DNA from 2 places in the Caloranaerobacter ferrireducens genome. Region 2 is predicted to be linked to the other one. Evidence: riboswitches for the same ligand, from Rfam matches in the RefSeq annotation. Region 2 holds a riboswitch; the other holds the start of a gene.

Region 1 (4,299 bases), on a different contig from region 2:
GCCATATATGGAACTTCTATAGTTTTATCAATGCTGATTGATTTTTCACCATTTTCATCCCAAATTTCTAAACTTACAGCCTTATATGTTCCAGGCTCTATCCATCTATCAAACATCCCATTTCCATCAATATGGATAAAATCCACATAATCATAAATACTTTCATATTCAAAATCAATCATTGATAAATCTAAATCTTCTGGTACTAAAATAATTTCAGCACCTTCTATATCGGATAATATACTTCCTTGTTGATCGATTACATTTCCTTTAATATGAATATCCATATGAAATTCAGTAACTTTTTCATCTAAAATATGTCCTACTTTATCTTCAATATTTCTTACTACAAGCAAGTTTCCAATAAAATTACTTTCCATAAAATATAACTTAACTTCATAATAAGAGTCAGTATTCTCATCACCAAACAATTCAATCATATCTGGATATATTCCAGTTGATATATCATCTTTTTTAAGCTCAAAGTTGTACTCTGATATAGAACTTCCCTTAACCATATCATCAAAATTTACTTTTACTGTATAATACTTAACATCATTTATTATTTCTTCTCCACTAAACCATGTATTAGGATTTGGAGGACTATTATCTATTCTTGCTTCCCAAAGCTGTTCAGATTTTTCTGGTATTCCGTCATCATTCTTATCATATACAAGTTTAACTAAAATTTCTTGATTGTTTATTTCTTTATCACTAAAATCAATAAATAATTCACTATTTTCAGCCTCATAAGAAAATCTAATTATTTCTTCATTGCTATTCGGATCTTCATTTGCAATAGTTTCTCTATATCCTAATTTTGCAATAGTTGTAGGTGTTTCTGTATCTTTAGTCAGTAATTCAATATACAATTTATCTTTGTAACCTGTAAAATTTTCTACTGCAACATCAACAATCGGATTTTCTTGAATATCGTAAGTTAATTTATGTGCGTTTATCCAATAGTCAGTTGATTGCCAATAAAATACAACTTCAGTATTTTCACCATATTTTAAAGTTATTTTATTTCTCTCTCTCTTATCTACAGGAATCGCTGTTAATTCATTGTCAGTTTTTCCTTCTAATGTTTCACCTATTTCAATATATTCATCAGTATTATTCTTATCAGAAAAATGACCATATAGTTTATAGAATCTATACTCTGGATCATATTCTTCATGGAAAACCACTTTAAAATCTATAGGTTGTCCAATCTCATTATTGTTTTCATCTACTATTACCGAACTACCCTGAATCGCTATTTGCTCTGAATCAACAATATTAAACAATTCAACTTCTATAATATCATTATCATAATACTCATCTTCTGCTATGCTGAATTTCGGTGGTTCTGGTATCCAATAGAATTTTATACTTTTATTTAGATAGTTAAGTTCTATTTCATTTTTCTTTGCTGCATATACGGGTATTGCAGTTTTTGCATTTTCTGACTTGTTACTAAAATCTTCATCAAGTCTAGAATATTCTTCACTATTTCTAAAATCAACGAAGTGTCCAAAAAATTCAAAGTCTGGTGTATAAACATCTTCTCCATATACATTTTCTATTACGCTTTTGAATTCAACTTTAAATTCTGTAGCTAGTTCTTCAATAGGTTGTTCAAATTCATCTAAAGGAGTAGATTTACCATAAACAACTGTAACTACCGTCTCATTAGAACCTTCACCATTGTATTCAGTATTTAGCAGTTGAATATGTAAATCGTCTCCAAAGCCCATATATTGTGCATCTACGTTGTTAATAATAAATTCTGGTTCATTTACTTCTACACCGTATGCTATATCTAAATTAAAAGAAAACAAATTAAATAACAGTGCTAAAATCATCAATACTGAAGTTGTTTTTTTAGATGCATACTTAAGCATATTTCTCAAGTTTTCCACCCCCTAATAAGATAAAAATAAAAAACCTAGTACAAATGTACTAGGCAAACTAACCATAAGAATATCGTCTTACTTAACCATGAAAACATTTCATGGGCAGCCTGGCAACCATAGGATATTAGTCCCTTAGGCCCATAGCTTTGCGTCCTAACCTTTCGGTTAGTTTGCCAAAATATTTAATTTTAATGCCTTGCAATATATTTATCGACATAATTTAACAATTTATTTAGCCTAAAACAAAAAAATTTTTATCAAAATTCAAACAAAAAAGGATGCAAAACTGCATCCTTCATTTTAACTATATATTAAGCCTTATTTAGTTTCTTTTTCTCTAGCAGGTATTACATAAACTAAATAATATACAACAGGAACTATAATAGCTCCTCCCACTATATTACCTATAGTAACAGGAATTAAGTTCTTCATCCAAATTTGTCCCCAAGTAACTTCAGCTCCTAAAAATTTACCTAAAGAAATAAAATACATATTAGCTACACTATGCTCATAACCTGATAAAACAAACATCATAATTGGGAACCAACAAGCAAATATTTTAGAAATTACATCTTGTGCTCCTGTTGCAAGCCATACTGCAAGAACTACAACAACATTACATAGTATTGCTCTAAAGAAGGCTTGACTAAATGTTAAACCAACTTTTCCAGTAGCAATTTTTATAGCTAATTGAGTAGCTGGAGCATCTACTTTATAAAAACCAGCTTTAACTACAACTATAGCTAATAATATTGATCCGATAAAGTTCCCTAAATAAACAAAGAACCAGTTTTTTAACATTTGGTTTGCATTAATTTTTTTATCCATTAAAGCTAATGTCATAAGGTTGTTTCCTGTAAACAATTCTGCCCCTGCCATTACAACTAACATAAGTCCTACAGGGAATACTGCAGCACCCATAAATTTCATAAGTCCAACATCAATATTTTTTAATGTTTGCATAACAGTAATATCAGCTTGTGCACCAAAGCCTATAAAAATACCTGCAAAAATTCCTAATAAAATCATTTGCAAAGTTGATAGATTAGCCTTTTTTATACCAGCGTTAATAGTAGCTTGAGTTATTTCTGGTGGTGTCAACATTCTCTTTTGCATTTTATTACTCCTTTCTATTCATTATCATTTATTATAACTTCTAATTCCCCACTATTCGGGTCAATTAGAAAACCATGAACTTTAACATCCTTAGGTACAAATGGTGAATTTTTTATTTTTTTTACTACTTGAATTACATTTTCCTTTTCATCTTTTATAATGCCTGTCCAATTAGCTAAGTCTATTGAATCTATAGCTTCTTTAGGAACTCCTCTTTCTAACATCTTATTTCTTATATCCTCTAAGCTCTGTTTTGCCATACCACAATCTTTATGCCCTACTACAAAAACTTCCTTTAAACCCATCATAATCGTTCCTAAAGATATACTTCTTATGACATCATCACAATTGTCTCTAATACTGTTGCCAGCATTTTTTAAAACCTTTACTTCTCCTCTTTTAAAGCCCATGGCTTCTTCAACTAATCCAACTAATCTTGTGTCCATGCATGTAAAAATAAGTATTTCTTTTTGTGCATGAGAACTTATTGGTTTATCATCTCTTCTTTCTCTTCTTACTTTAACATATTTTTTATTAGCATCAAGTATTTTTTCTGAAATTTGCATAACATCCCCGTTTGTTTATTTTTTAACAATGTAACAAGTTCATTATACTAAATATTTTTCTAATAATCAATTATATTTTTTAGTTGATTTAATGGTCGGACCTTAATACAATACTTCAATAACATCACCTACTTTTATCTTGCCACCTTTTAAAACTTTTGTAAATATACCTTCTTTAGGCATTACACATTGTCCAACTTCTTTTGCTATAGCACAACCAGAATGACATTCTTTACCAATTTGAGTTACTTCTTGTATCGTTTCCCCAATTTTTAATTTAGTCCCTACAGGTAATTCATAAAGCTTTATTCCTTCAGTAGTAATATTTTCAGCAAACTTTCCGCTACACAACCCTTTTACTCCTAATTTTTTCATCTTTTCAATACTCTCTATTCCAAGTAAACTAACTTGTCTGTGCCATTTTCCTGCATGAGCATCACCCACTAAACCAAAATTTTCTTTAAATATGCCTTCAGTTATAGGTGTTTTTATTACCCCTTTCTTCTCACTTATATTTATAGCCACTACTTTTCCTATGCTTTTCATAACAATCACTCCTCGATTTTAATACCTACTATAATCCCCAGACTTACCACCAGTTTTCTTTACAAGCATAATGTCGCTAATTACCATATCCTTATCTACAGCCTTACACATATCATATATAGTAAGCGCTGCCATAGATACTGCCATAAGAGCTTCCATTTCTACACCAGTTT
Region 2 (4,299 bases):
CCCATACAGGTGTGCCTATAAAAATCACGTCATAATTATCAGGATTTTTATCAAGAGGAAATAATTTAGGCTTTTCTTTTAAAACAACCTGTTTCCCACCCAAAAAATATCTCATAAGCCCATGAGTACTAATTTCTTTTTCAGTCTTTAATTTTAAAATATCTGCATTAATCACATCTGCAATATTTTCAGCTATAAATTCTGTATTTCCTTCTAGAGAATAATAAATCACTAGCTTTTTTAATTGTCTATCATCCATTTTATACACCTCTCTATAAATATTCGTAAAATTTACTATTTAAGTTATTATAAATCTTTCTATACATTCAAAACATTTCCTTCTTTAAAAAATAAAATTTGTCAACAAGCTAAAATGAGTTGAGGGGCTTTAAATTAGCCCCTCAACTCATTAGTTTACTTTAAACTCATTAACTATTTCTTGTAATTTATCCGCTAAAACTTTTAAATCTTGTGAGTGTGAAGAAATGGTTTCCATAGAAGCTAACTGTTCTTCCGTAGCTGCAGAAACCTCTTCAGTTGCAGCTGATGTTTGCTGTGCAGCAGCTGAAATATTTGATATAATATCTACTATTTCGTTTTTCTTTTTAGCCATATCATAGTTATATTCTTTTATTTCTGAAACCTTGTCTACTAAAGACCTTATAGAAACTAATATTTTATTAAATATTTTTTCAGTTTCTGCTACTGCTATATCTTGCTGTTCAACAATATTTTTTGCATTTGCCATTGCATCTACAGCAACCTTAGATTGATTTTGTATACCTTCTATTAAAGCCTTTATTTCTTCTGCGGCCTTTGATGACTGCTCAGCTAATTTTCTTATTTCCTCAGCTACAACTGCAAAGCCTTTGCCCTGTTCTCCTGCTCTTGCCGCTTCTATAGCTGCATTTAAAGCAAGAAGATTTGTCTGCTCTGCTATTTGTGATATTGTATCAGTAATTACTCCAATTTCTTCTGAACTCTTATCTACTTTTTGAACTATCTCATTTACTCTCATCGCTGCTTCATTATTCTCTCTTGTTTTTTCTATTAAAACTTTGACTTGCTCTAGCCCATCATTGCTAAGTTCACTTGTTTCTTTTGAAATATTATTCATTTCTTCTGTTGTATTTAATACCTTATCAATTCTATCTGCTAATTCACTAACACTCATAGAACCTTTTTCAGTATCTGTAGCCTGATCTACGGTACTTTTTGCGACTTCTTCTATTGTCTTAGCTATTTCATCCGATGCTATTGTTGCCTGCTGAGTTGTTGCAGCCAATGACTCTGATGCTTCATAAACAGTATTTGAAGAATCCTTAACAGCTTTAATTAAATTACTTATATTATCAATCATAAAATTAAAACTATCTGCCATCTGACCAAACTCATCTTTAGCCTTCAATTCTGCTTTCGCTGTTAAATCTCCTGTCGAAGCCTTTTCAATAGCCTCCTTAATTTTATTTAGCTTTTTAGCAATGCTGCCTGATACAATAAATGAGATAATAATAGCTAGTATTAATCCTATCAATATACCATAAATTACAAAATACTTAATAATATTTGTATCTTCTAATAGTTCACTTTCTTTCATGCTAGCCATCAGCTTCCAACCTGTTTTCGTATTTGTTGTAAAGCTTAAGAACTTATTCTCCCCTTTATAAACATATTTGGAAAATCCTTTATTATTTGTTTTCGCAGTTGGCCAAAATTCTAACTTAGGAATTATATCGCTGTTACCTATTAGTTTTGGATCAGGATGCGCTATAACAGTACCTTTTCCATCTGTAACAAAAACATAACCTTTTCTACCAACAGTTATATTTGATAGCTTTTCTGATAAAATTTTGAGGTTCATATCTATACCAATAACTCCTATTACTTTACCATTATTTATAACTGCTTTAGATACTGTTATAGTTACCTCACCTGTAGCTGCATCAGCATAAGGGTTTGACCAAACTGATTTACCTTTATTTTCTAAAGCTGTCTTATACCACGGTCTAATTTTAGGGTTGTAATTTTCGGATAAATCTGCACTTGGATATATATACATATCCCCATTTTCAGTTCCAAAATATGTGTATATTATACCAGAATTATTTTCCTTAACATTTTTTAATAGCTCTATAATTAACTTTTCATTATTTAAACTCCCTTCTTGATTAAAAATAAAATTTTTATTATGGACGTTTTTAAAACTCTCATTATCAGCTAATATTGAAACTAATTTTTCCATCCTTATTAAATGTTCATTTAAATATTCATTGACTTCATCTATATTTTGTTGTGTAGTAATCCTTAATTTTTGGTCTAATACTTGGAAAGCCTTGTGATGAGTAAAGTAACCCAATAGACTTAATGGTAATACAATTGCTGCCATAAAAATTGATAATAATTTAACTCTTACACTACTAAAAATACTTCCTACTTTCAATATAATTCTCCTTTCATTTTTATTTTTCAAAAAAAAACACCCATATCTACAAGGGATCTCTGCCTTTGATATATTTTAAACTTATATCGGCAGCCTGGCAATCATAGAATATATATCCCTTAGACCCATGGCTTTGCGCCCCTACCTTTCGATAGTTTTACCTTTATCAATATATTAAATCGTCAATAAGACTAAAGCCCAAAAACACTGCCTAACAATAATTCGACATATTTTTTCAAATCCCTTCTTGTTTTGATGTTTTTTAATATTTAGACTCAGAAACAAAGAGCCAAAGAATTGCCATCTCTGGCCCTTTATAATTCTCTAATTCAATTACATCTCTTGTAGGTTTTGTTTCTCTTCTTCTGAAAGAGCTTCTTTAAAGTTTAGTATTATAATAATCTCATCATCAACCTTTCCAATACCTGTAATAAACTGTCTATTCCCATTTAGTATCAATTCTGGTGGACTTTCAACATCATCATCATTTATAGTCAATACTTGAGATGCATCATCTACAACGAAACCAACTAATTTCTCATTTATGTTTGTTATAATAATTCTGCTGTTTTTTTCTATTTTAGTAATATCTAAATTAAATCTCTTTTTTAAATTAATAATTGGTACAACATCACCACGTAAATTTATAACTCCATCAACGAAACCAGAAGCATTAGGTACTTTAATCCCCTCTTTATAATCAGTGATTTCTTTAACGTTAGAAATTTCTATGCCGTATTCCTCTTGATTTAATTTAAATATTACATATTGTTTCTCAGCCATATTTTTATCTTCCTTTCACTAAAATTTACAAAGTAAATTCTTCAACAGAAGATCTCATTCTAGCAACCATATAAGTCAACACACTAGTTTTAGCTGTAATCTCTTCCATATTAGCTGTTACTTCCTCTGTTGATGAAGATACTTCTTGTGTTCCTGCTGTAGTCTGTTGAGCAACTGAAGCAACAATATGCGTACTTTCAACTATTTCATCACTATTTGATGCTACTTGTTCTAAACCATCAGCTATTTCTTCTATTTGCTGACTAATCAAATCAATTCCTTTAATAATATTCTGCAATTCTTTTTCTCCTATTCTTGAACGTTCCTGAGCTAAATTCACTTCATTCTTAATATGTTCAATCAATGTAGTCGTTTCGTCAATATTAGTTTGAACAACCTCAATAATATGTGTAATCTCCTCTGTAGCCTTTTGAGTATTTTCGGCTAGTTTTCTTACTTCTTCTGCAACCACAGTGAAACCTTTACCAGCTTCACCTGCTCTTGCTGCTTCTATAGCAGCATTAAGTGCTAACATATTTGTTTGACTTGAAATATTAGAAATAACTTCTACTATCTTATTAATTTTATCTGCATTTTCTTTTAAACTTAAAATACTTTCTACGCTTTTATCAATTGTAGTTTTTAATATTTGAATTCCTTCAATAACATCTATTATCTCTTTACTTCCTCTTTTAGCATCTGCATCTGATTTCTGTGCTAATTCAGTAATTCTTTGACTATTATCTGCCAAATCTTTAATTCTTTCTACTATTTTCCCAATATTAGTTGATGTATTCTCCAATTGAACAGTTTGATTTTCAGCTCCAGTTGCAATTTCTGTAATAGATGCAGCTACTTCTTCCATTGCTGAAGCTGTTTCTTGAATGCTTGCGTTTATAATTTCAATATTTGTCTCTAGTTCATTTGCATTATTTTTAACTTCACCAATTTTTGTACGCAAATCTTCAACTACTTTGTTAATATACTTTCCTATTTCAGCAAATTCATCTTTTGAAGTCACTTGAAGCTTAACAGTTAAATCTCCCTTTGCTAATTTCTCCACTCCATCCTTTAAT

The links. A riboswitch is a leader RNA that binds a small molecule or an ion and turns the genes downstream of it on or off. The one in region 2 is predicted to bind cyclic di-GMP.
Region 1: another riboswitch for cyclic di-GMP. It lies ahead of BFN48_RS10750 (hypothetical protein); the one in region 2 lies ahead of BFN48_RS05105 (methyl-accepting chemotaxis protein).

The regions. Positions count from the first base shown of each region.
Region 1 covers NZ_MDJR01000008.1:35,346-39,644, forward strand. The annotation lists gene BFN48_RS10750 (hypothetical protein) at 1-1,895, opposite strand, end outside; cyclic di-GMP riboswitch class I at 1,997-2,083, opposite strand; gene BFN48_RS10755 (formate/nitrite transporter family protein) at 2,217-3,014, opposite strand; gene BFN48_RS10760 (beta-class carbonic anhydrase) at 3,029-3,580, opposite strand; gene BFN48_RS10765 (MOSC domain-containing protein) at 3,683-4,126, opposite strand; gene moaC (cyclic pyranopterin monophosphate synthase MoaC) at 4,145-4,299, opposite strand, start outside.
Region 2 covers NZ_MDJR01000002.1:86,887-91,185, reverse strand. The annotation lists gene BFN48_RS05110 (flavodoxin family protein) at 1-259, opposite strand, end outside; gene BFN48_RS05105 (methyl-accepting chemotaxis protein) at 410-2,470, opposite strand; cyclic di-GMP riboswitch class I at 2,526-2,612, opposite strand; gene BFN48_RS05100 (chemotaxis protein CheW) at 2,774-3,223, opposite strand; gene BFN48_RS05095 (methyl-accepting chemotaxis protein) at 3,249-4,299, opposite strand, start outside.